Regions from separate parts of the Marinobacter sp. 3-2 genome, predicted to be linked through region 1. Evidence: predicted binding sites of a transcription regulator. Region 1 holds the regulator's gene; each other region holds the start of a gene.
The links. Region 1 encodes FliA, which starts transcription of late flagellar genes. Its sites were predicted from a motif close to CTAAAGTTTNNNNNNNNNNNGCCGNTAA; they were not measured.

Region 1 (3,278 bases):
CGGCCGTACAGCTCGCGAAACTCAGCCGGCTGCATTTCCCGGCGGCGCAGGCGCTGCCACTCATCACGCAACGCGGCGGCCTCGTCTCTGAGGGCATTGGCCACCGGCATGGTTTCCTCAACCAGGTCCATGGTCCGGTTGGCTGCTTCACCGGTCATCTGCACAACGTATTCGAGACGATCAGAGGCATCAGTCATCTTTGACAATGCTTCCTGCTGCTCGGCGTTACGGGGATCAATCTGGAAGTTCCGGATTGCTTCGTGCAGGCTCCGCGTCAGCCGCCCTACCTCACGGTACAGACTCTGATCCCTGACCTCGCTGAGTTCATTGATCAGGGTCATGGCTTTGGCATAATCACCCGCATCAACACTCTCGGCCAGTTCCGCTGCCTGCCGCTGGAGCTTTTCCGTCACCTCCGGTTCAAGGCCCCGATGGTTCTTTTTGCTATCGCTCATGAGAGCCATCCGACCTCTGGTTACTGGATTCTTTCAAAGATTTTCTCAATCTTTTCCTTGAGCACGGCAGCGGTGAACGGCTTGACCACATAACCGTTTACGCCTGCCTGGGCAGCGGCAACGATCTGGTCGCGCTTGGCCTCAGCAGTTACCATCAATACCGGCAGGGTTTTCAGATTCTCGTCCGCCCGAACGGCCTTGAGCAGGTCGAAGCCTGACATGCCCGGCATGTTCCAGTCGGTCACCAGAAAATCGTATTTGCCGCTTTTGAGCATTGGCAGTGCCGTGTTGCCGTCGTCAGCTTCATCGGTGTTGGTGAAGCCAAGATCACGCAGCAGGTTCTTGATGATCCGTCGCATTGTGGAGAAATCGTCCACAATGAGGATTTTCATGTTTTTGTCCAATGGGACCTCCAGTTAGTAACACCCGGAATTCGTTTGACCTTTGCGTTCAAAGTCTAGCAGGCCGCTGTTTTAACCGCTTATTGTCGGACCTTTGCTTCGGTTGTAAAGCATCGGTTACCAAAAACTACAGACTACCTCGTTGGCGACACAGACTGAACGCGGTCAGTTGTCCGATTCCTGACGCCAATCCGAGAGCCGTCCCCGAAGGCGCAGGGCTGCCTGGCTGTGAATCTGGCTTACCCTGCTCTCACTGACGCCGAGCACCGCGCCAATCTCCTTGAGGTTCAGTTCTTCCTGGTAGTAAAGGCTCAACACCAGCTTTTCCCGCTCCGGCAGGTCTTCAATCGCCTCAGCGAGGCTCCGCCGGAAGGCATCGGAGGACAACCCCTCAAGGGGATTATCCTGCGTCTCTGTCTGTTCTATCGGCAGCTCTCCGGATTCATTGAGCTCGTCGAGGCTAAAAAGTCGACCGCTGTTGGAATCGGAAAGGTAGGAGTGGTATTCGGGTAGCCCCATACCCAGCTCTTCGGCCACTTCCTGGTCGTGGGCTTCGCGGCCAAGTCTATCTTCAACGGCCTTGATGGCCTGGGAAATGCGACGGGCGTTGCGATGAACAGAACGTGGCACCCAGTCACCCTTGCGGATTTCGTCCACCATGGCGCCGCGAATACGGATACCGGCGTAAGTCTCGAAGGTAGCACCTTTGGTAGAACTGTAACGCTGGGCGGCCTCGAGCAGACCGATCATGCCGGCCTGCATCAGGTCTTCAAGCTGGACGGACGCCGGCAGGCGAGCCATCAGGTGAAGGGCAATTTTCTTGACCAGCGGCGCGTGCTGCTCAATGAGCTGAGCCGGCTTCTGCGCACTTGACTGGTTATAGATTCCGAGGTTTTTCGCCAATGTCATGTATCCGGTTTTTTGTTTGACTGGATCCGATTCAGACTTCGACGAGCCGCTCCACAAAAAATTCCAGATGCCCGCGGGGAGAGGACGGCAACGGCCAGCTATCTACCTTGTCCGCCAGCGCCTTGATGGCCAGTGAAGCTTTCGCCCTGGGATAGGCGTCCAGCACCGCACGCTGCCGCTGAACTGCTTTCTTCACGGCCTCATCGTAGGGGACTATTCCTACGTATTGTAGTGCCACATCGAGGAAGCGCTCGGTGACCCGGGTCAGTTTTTCAAACAGATGCCGGCCTTCCTGCTCATTCCGGACCTGATTGGCAAGAATACGGAAGCGGTTGGTTCCATAATCACGGTTCATCAGCTTGATCAGGGCATAGGCATCGGTGATCGAGGTCGGCTCGTCGCAGACAACCAGCAGCAGCTCCTGCGACGCTCTCAGAAAACTGACCACTGACTCGGAAATACCGGCGGCGGTATCAACGATCAGGACATCGATCTGATCACCCAGTTCGCTGAACGCATTAATCAGCCCGGCATGTTCCATGGGGCTGAGCTGGGTCATTCGTTGGGTACCGGAAGAGGCGGGGACAATCTTGATGCCACCGGGACCATTCACCAGAACGTCCTTCAGATCACAATCGCCCGCCAGAACATCCTGGAGGTTGCGATTGGCAGTGATGCCCAGCAAGACGTCGATATTGGCGAGCCCCAGATCGGCGTCGAGCAGCACCACTCTCCGGCCTTTCTGCGCCAGGGCAATTCCGAGGTTCACCGACACGTTACTCTTGCCGACACCACCCTTTCCGCCGGAAACTGCAATCACCTGTACCGGATGTGCTCTGCTCATACTGTTTTTGGTCTCTCGCCACGTTTCGCCGGCTTTGTCTCCGACGCCTGCTGTCAATCTGTCCGGTCTCAGGCGTGTTCTTTCAGGCCCTCTGCGACCGCTTGCTGTTGCTGGAGTGTTTTCAGCCGATCCACGGCCAACCGCACCAGCGGAACGGCTTCTGCGTGGTGCAGGTCTTCAGGAATCTTCTGGCCGTCTGTGTAATAGGCTACCGGCAGACCGGTTTCCATCACAAACCCGAGAGACTCGCCCAGCGTCAGGGCCTCGTCGATTTTGGTCATCACACAGCCCGCAAGATTTGCCATCTTATAGCAATGCCACACGGATTTCATGATGCGAGGCTGACTGGTTGCCGAGACCACCAGATGGGTTTTGATATTGTGATGGCTGCGAGCCAGTTCGGCCAGCTGTTCCTGATAGCCTTTGTCCGCACTGGTCAGTCCGGCGGTATCAATCAGCACCAGATGACGGTCTGACAGCTCGTCCAGAATATCGTCCAGACTGTGGCTCTCATCCACGACCCGAACCGGCACATTCAGGATCCGACCGAACACGAATAACTGCTCGTGCGCCGCCACCCGATAGCGATCCGTGGTAACCAGGGCCACGGAATCGGAACCATGCTTGAGCACGTAGCGAGCGGCGAGTTTTCCGATGGTGGTGGTTTTC
Region 2 (3,278 bases), on a different contig from region 1:
CGCTTCAATGGCGGCATTCAATGCCAGCAGGTTGGTTTGCTCTGCAATACCCTGAATCACTTCAAGCACTGTTGTGATTGACGTAACGTCCTTGCCAAGGGTGTGGATGACCTCTGCGGCCGCATTAATCTCCTTCGAGAGCTTTTGCACGGCGTCCCGGGAGGCAGCGACGGTCTCCAGCGAAGCACGGCTGTCTGCATCCGCAGTGTTGGCGGCGTCTGCGGTTTGCTGTGCGTTCTGGGCGATCTCGCCGGCAGCGGCCGACATCTCGTTGATCGCGGTCGCCACCATGTCGATCTCGGCCTGCTGGCTCTCCACGCTCGAACGACTGGTACTGGCGGTATCTCTCAGCGAGCTGACATTTTTCCCGAGTTCGGCGCTACCCTTCTGGACATCCCGAACAACCGTCTGGATATTCTCGACAAACTGGTTAAAGCTCCGGGCCAACTCACCGAATTCATCTTTTGCACTGTCGTCCAGACGCTGGGTCAGGTCGGCATCACCACTGCCAATGTCCGCCATGGCCTTGTTCAAGCGGCGAACCGGCGCCATCAGGACCTTGATGCCCAGATGCAGAATCACCAGAGAAACGATCAGGCCGATCACGGCCATGATCAATCCAGTCATTCTGGCGCTCTGGACCGGTGCGTTGATCTTGTCCGCGTTTACAAAGGTCCCCAGATACCATTGCACGCCGCGCGCTTCACTGATCGGATGGAAGCTGGCCTCCCAGTTGCCGTCATCATTACTGTATTCGTGAGCGTCCCCGCCAAGATCCGGCTTGCCGCCAATGAGCTCACTGATGTTCTTGCCGACAAGGTTTTGCCGTGGGTGGAACAGTATGGTGCCCCGCTCATTGATCAAAGTGGCGTAACCGGTGTCCGCAAGGGTGACTGTGCTCAGCGTTTTTGCTATCGCGCCCAGGCCGATATCAGCACCGGCCACGCCTTCGTATTCACCGCGCTTCACGGGCGCAAGTGTGGAGATGATCATGTCGTTGGTGCTGGCATCCTGATACGGCTCGGTAAACGAGGCGCTGCCGAGGCTCATGGCCTTCTTGTACCAGGGGCGCTGACGGGGATCGTAATCCGCTGGCAGCGTGGCATTCGCCTCCGGGGATTTCATCAGCATGTAGCCGTCGGTGCGCCCTACATAGACATCCCGGAACCCGCCGCCGGTGGTAATAGCCTGGAGAATAACCCGCGCGTCTTCGTCGTTCTCGGCATTCTCCAGGGCTTTGGCGGTGGCTTCAGTCATCACCAGCCTGGTATTGAGCCACTCTGCGATGCTCGACGTGCTCTGCTGCACGGTGTCGTCGATCAGCGCGTTCACATAGGTTTCTGTGGTGTTTTGTAGCCGTAAATCGCCAGAGAGCGTAAAAGCCCCCATAACCAACAGCAACAGAATACCGAAAGCAGTCAGGAGCTTTTGCCCGAATGTCAGCTGCACGGTCGAATCCTCAGCAATAAAATTGATATTCGTTAATGTGTGTTTCGGCCCATGGTGCGAAGTCTTTAGCGGCTTCTGTTAAACTTTCCAATTATTGACGCAGACGCTGAGATTGTCCTCATTCCATAACGAACGGGAGCCGAACTGAATGGCCCATGAAGAACTGCACCTTAACCTCCGGAACCTGAGGCTTGATGACTACGATCAGCTTCAGAAGCTTATGGATCGGGTATACGACGACATCGGAGGCTCCTGGCCGAAGGACACCATCAAGGCATTGGTGGAGCAGTTCCCCGACGGCCAGATCTGCATTGAGGAAAGTGGCCAGCTTATTGCGGTTGCGCTGACGGTTTGCGTTAAGTACGAGCGTTTCAGCAACCCGCATACCTACGACGATTTGATCCTCCGTAACGAGAAGATCTGGCACAACGCCAATGGTGACTCCCTCTATGGGCTGGATGTCTTTATCCACCCCGACTACCGGGGCTACCGACTGGGTCGTCGACTCTACGAAGCGCGAAAAGAACTCTGCCGCTCCATGAACCTGCGTGCCATCCTGGCGGGCGGGCGCATACCGAGCTACTTCAAATACGCCGAACAGTATTCGCCTGAAGAGTACATTCAACGGGTCGATCGCAAGGAAATCTACGATCCGATTCTGAGTTTCCAGCTCTCGAACGATTTCCAGGTTACGCGGTTGATGCACAAATACCTGCCCGAGGATGAGAAATCCCAGGGCTACGCGACGTTGCTGGAATGGCGGAACATTCTCTATACCCCACCTTCCCCGGTTCTGAGCGTCAAGAAAACTCAGATAAGGCTGGGCGCTGTGCAGTGGCAGATGCGGGAATTCACCTCGGTTGAAGAGGTGCTCGAGCAGGTTGAGTACTTCGTGGATGCCTTGTCTGACTACAAAAGTGACTTCGCCATCTTCCCGGAGTTTTTCAACGCGCCGCTGATGGGACTAACCGATCAGATGGACCAGACCCGGGCCATCCGCTTCCTCGCCGGATTTACCCAGCAGTTTCGGGAAGAGATGTCTGAAATGGCGGTGAGCTACAACATCAACATTATCACCGGCTCCATGCCCCTGATCGAAAACGACCGGGTGTATAACGTGTCCTATCTCTGCCACCGCGACGGCCGTGTTGATGAGCAACGCAAGATTCACATCACGCCCCACGAACGCCGCGACTGGGTTATCGAAGGCGGCAACCAGTTTGAAGTCTTCGAGACCGATGCTGGCCGGGTCGCCATCATGATCTGCTATGACATCGAATTCCCTGAACTGGGCCGTATTGCTGCCAGCCAGGAGGTTGATATCATCATGGTGCCGTTCTGGACCGACACGAAAAACGGCTACCTCAGGGTTCGCCAGTGCGCCCAGGCTCGCGCAATCGAAAACGAATGCTATGTGGTGGTCACTGGTAGCGTTGGCAACCTGCCGAAAGTTGAGAACCTGGACGTCCAGTACGCCCAGTCTGCCGTATTCTCACCCTCGGATTTTGCCTTCCCGCACGATGCAGTTATGGCGGAAACCACGCCGAATACGGAGATGATCATGTTCTCCGATATGGACCTGGAAAAGCTGAAACTGGTGCGCAACGAGGGGTCTGTCACTAACCTGAAAGATCGCCGCGTTGATATGTATGAATTGAAGACCAAGTAAACTGGCCCGATCAGCCAGTTGGAATTGTTAAATAACTGCGTTAGCGGTCGATCGTATGGCACTGATGGCGTTGCAAAACTAGAATTCAGTGTCTATTGTTTAACCAATATCCAGCCTGTCTTCCGATGGGACAGGTTGCTGTGGATACGGAAATCACCAG
Region 3 (3,278 bases), on a different contig from region 1:
GCTGGAAGCTGGCGAACTTTATGAGAGAGGCAATCTTGCCCTCATGAGTGAAGCCGAGCTGGCGGCGATTTCGGGTCAGGGCGATCCGACCCTGCTGCAGCGCATTGGTATTGTCAGCAATATGGCGGAGAACCCCGCAGGAAATGGGGAGCAAGGCACCGAGGCATCCGCAGATGTTATTGAAGGTCTCAAGCTTTCCGCCAATATCTTCGTGCCGGTTCTGAACTTCCTGGATTCAGATCTCAGCATTTCCGGTGTGCACTATCGTGAAGGGGAGCCGCGTTATCGGGTAAGAGAAGATGGCGCCTTGATGCTGGCGTTCCCTGAGCGCATCGAGGAAATCCGGATGGACAATATACGGGTTACGGGAGGCCAGGGAGCTTCAATGGGCAACGTGAGCATTCACGACATCCGGTTTCATCCCGACTCCCAGATGACCATCTACACCCGATAAAGTGGAAAGCATGGCTCGGCAGAGCCATGCGTCCGGGCTCAGGCGCTGGCGAGCACCGTGCTGCTTGATACCGTGGTCTGCTGACCCTGTGCACCGTACAGCTTTTGCTGGCCGGTGGCGCCGCGGAAAATATCTGTGAGCCTCGACAAACGCTTTTGCAAGTGGCTGATTACGCGACCGTTGGTCTGGTTCAGCGTCTGACAGGTTCGCAGCTTCTGGTCCGCTTCCTGCCAGAGTTCGAAGAGATCCGAGAATCCGGCGCTGCGAATAAAGCGGGAAGGCTCGCCACTTTCGGGGCGATATCCCATTTGTACGAGCGTTCGGATTTTCTGTTTGGCGCGTTCGCGGACTGCACCGAGGAGATCGTTCTTCTCTCTGGTCAGGGCGTCCAGCTGGCGGAGGTCGGAATTCGCAAGGCAGGTCTTTTCCTTGCCGAGAACGTCAGCCAGTGTTTCAAGCTGGCTGATATCCTGGGAAAGAAGGGTCTTCAAATCATCAATTGCGGCCATGGTCTACTCACCCGAAAATGCTTTCATCCATCTCAAGCATTTTCTGGGCCAGCTTCTCGGCGTCAATCTTGTACGTGCCATTTTCGAGGGCGGAACGGATCTGCTCGATGCGGTCGTCATCCATTTCCGGATAATCGCCCAGCTTTTGTTCGAGCTGCTTCAGATTCTTTGCCTGATTGCTCAGGCTAACGTTCTCACCACGGGCCCCCTGGGCCTGTGTCTTCGCCTGTTCGTTGGATGCCGGCTGGGTATTCTGTGCGCCGGAGCTTTTGTCGGCCGTGGTTCTCTGGGTGTTGACCTGGCCGGGGCCAATTCCATTTAAGTCAACTGACATATCTGTACCTGCTTGCCTGTCGCGCCACGAATGCGGCGCTTACTCGAGTTTATGTCTTCTTAACGGCGGCGCCGCGAAAACCTTTAGTACTTTTAGCACTTTTTTTCATCTGCTTTTACGACCGGTTTTGCGGCATTCACTTGCCGCTCCGGCAAGCCTCTGCCGCACGCGGCTCACATCGGAATCTCCACGTGGCCCGGCGCGACAACGCTGGCTCTTATCGTGCGCGATGAGCGCAGATTCTCAACCAGAACCTGTTCGCCAACGCTGGCGCTTGCCAGGGCTTTGCCCCGGGAACGTACTGAAAATCCACCGGTTTTGGCGGTGATGATAACATGATCGCCTCGTTCGACCGCATTCGGGGCCGAAAGCATGCCTGGTGTAACGAGCGATCCGGCATTCACTGCGCGCCGCACTTCCATGCCAATCGCCTGCTTCGAGTCGGTAATCACGCCACGTCTGGATGAATTGATTTCAACAGACTGCTTCGCAAGCAGCCCTTCGGTTATTCGCTCTCCACGTGTGAGTGGCCTCGCTGCCACCAGGGCTGGCCCATGGATAGAGACTGAAGCGGTAACAAACATGCGCCATGGGCGGGTTCCTTCGCAGGCTACCTGCAACGACGGGCTGGTGCTTTTCCATGGATCCCCGCTGAACTCTACACTCAAAGGCTTTTCGCACTCGGCGAGAGCGAGGCGGCTGTCGATGGAACCGGGTTCGAAGGAAACGGTGTAGCCATGCTCGGCCTGTTCAGACGCAAAGCTGTCCAGAAACGCCAGGGTTGCTTTCTGAATCTGTTCAGCCGTCGTTCCAGCAAGGAGCGGCGTGCTCAGGCCAGACATTAGCAGTAGTAGGGCGAAATTCGTGATGCGCATACGTATCAGTTTGTCCTATGCTGTCAACAACAGGGCAGAAAAGCCCGAATCAGGCTAAGGATTCGGTAAAAGTGGCCGTTAAATGGGCTGACCCACCCCTGATATGACGGGTTTCCGTCGATCAGGCTATTATTCAGTGAACAGCAAGATATATGCCGTTGTAATTCCGGCAAGCCAGGAGAATCGAAATGGCAGGGGTTTTGGACAGTGTCAACCAGCGCACTCAGATGGTCGGAAAGAACCGCCTAGAGCTGCTTCTTTTCCGTCTCAGGGGGCGTCAGATCTACGGGATCAACGTGTTCAAGGTGAAAGAGGTTCTGCAGTGTCCGAAGCTGTTCTCCCTACCCAACAGCCGCCCGGTCGTTCGAGGCGTCGCTCATAGCCGGGGTGAGACTATCCCCATTATCGATCTGAGCATGGCAATCGGTCTGCCCGGTATCCCGCAAGAAGAGCTCTCCACCAGCTTCGTCATCATCACTGAATACAATCGCAAAACGCAGGGTTTCCTGGTGAGCGGCGTCGAGCGAATCATGAACATGAACTGGGAAGAAATCCTGCCTCCACCCAAAGGAGCCGGCAAGGATGTCTATCTTACCGCTGTCACGAAAATTGATGATAAGCTTATTGAAATCATTGATGTAGAGAAGATTCTTTCAGAAGTTTCTCCGCTTGGGGAGGACGTAACCGAAGCCGTTCTGAGCAAGAGCGCGGACCGGGTGCCGGGGCATCTGCCCGTGCTGGTGGTCGATGATTCGTCCGTGGCCCGGCGCCAGATACAGCGGTGTCTCACCGCGATTGGCATGGAAGTGGTGCTGAAAAACGACGGCAAGCAGGCTATTGAACATCTGAAGGAAATCACTGCGGACGGTTCCCGGGCCAAGGATCACTTCTCTCTGATCATCTCGGACGTGGAGATGCCTGAAATGGATGGCTACACCCTCGTCACCAAGGTGAAAGAGGACCCGGCGCTTTCGGATATGTTTGTTATGCTTCACACCTCACTCAGCGGTGTGTTCAACCAGGCCATGGTAAAGAAGGTCGGGGCCGACGACTTTATGGCAAAGTTCAGTCCGGACGAGCTGGCAGAGCGGGTGATGGAAATCATC

Region 2: the regulator FliA is predicted to act here: its motif matches at 1,491-1,518, upstream of EDB94_RS14470 (methyl-accepting chemotaxis protein).
Region 3: the regulator FliA is predicted to act here: its motif matches at 1,357-1,384, upstream of flgM (flagellar biosynthesis anti-sigma factor FlgM).

The regions. Positions count from the first base shown of each region.
Region 1 covers NZ_RJUQ01000011.1:341,360-344,637, forward strand. Annotated here, with positions in the region: gene EDB94_RS03360 (protein phosphatase CheZ) at 1-455, opposite strand, end outside; gene cheY (chemotaxis response regulator CheY) at 476-859, opposite strand; gene EDB94_RS03370 (RNA polymerase sigma factor FliA) at 1,022-1,765, opposite strand; gene EDB94_RS03375 (MinD/ParA family protein) at 1,797-2,609, opposite strand; gene flhF (flagellar biosynthesis protein FlhF) at 2,678-3,278, opposite strand, start outside.
Region 2 covers NZ_RJUQ01000015.1:70,873-74,150, forward strand. Annotated here, with positions in the region: gene EDB94_RS14470 (methyl-accepting chemotaxis protein) at 1-1,449, opposite strand, end outside; gene EDB94_RS14475 (carbon-nitrogen hydrolase family protein) at 1,598-3,118, shown strand.
Region 3 covers NZ_RJUQ01000014.1:139,191-142,468, reverse strand. Annotated here, with positions in the region: gene EDB94_RS13320 (hypothetical protein) at 1-454, shown strand, start outside; gene EDB94_RS13315 (flagella synthesis protein FlgN) at 493-963, opposite strand; gene flgM (flagellar biosynthesis anti-sigma factor FlgM) at 971-1,297, opposite strand; gene flgA (flagellar basal body P-ring formation chaperone FlgA) at 1,471-2,172, opposite strand; gene EDB94_RS13300 (chemotaxis protein CheV) at 2,361-3,278, shown strand, end outside.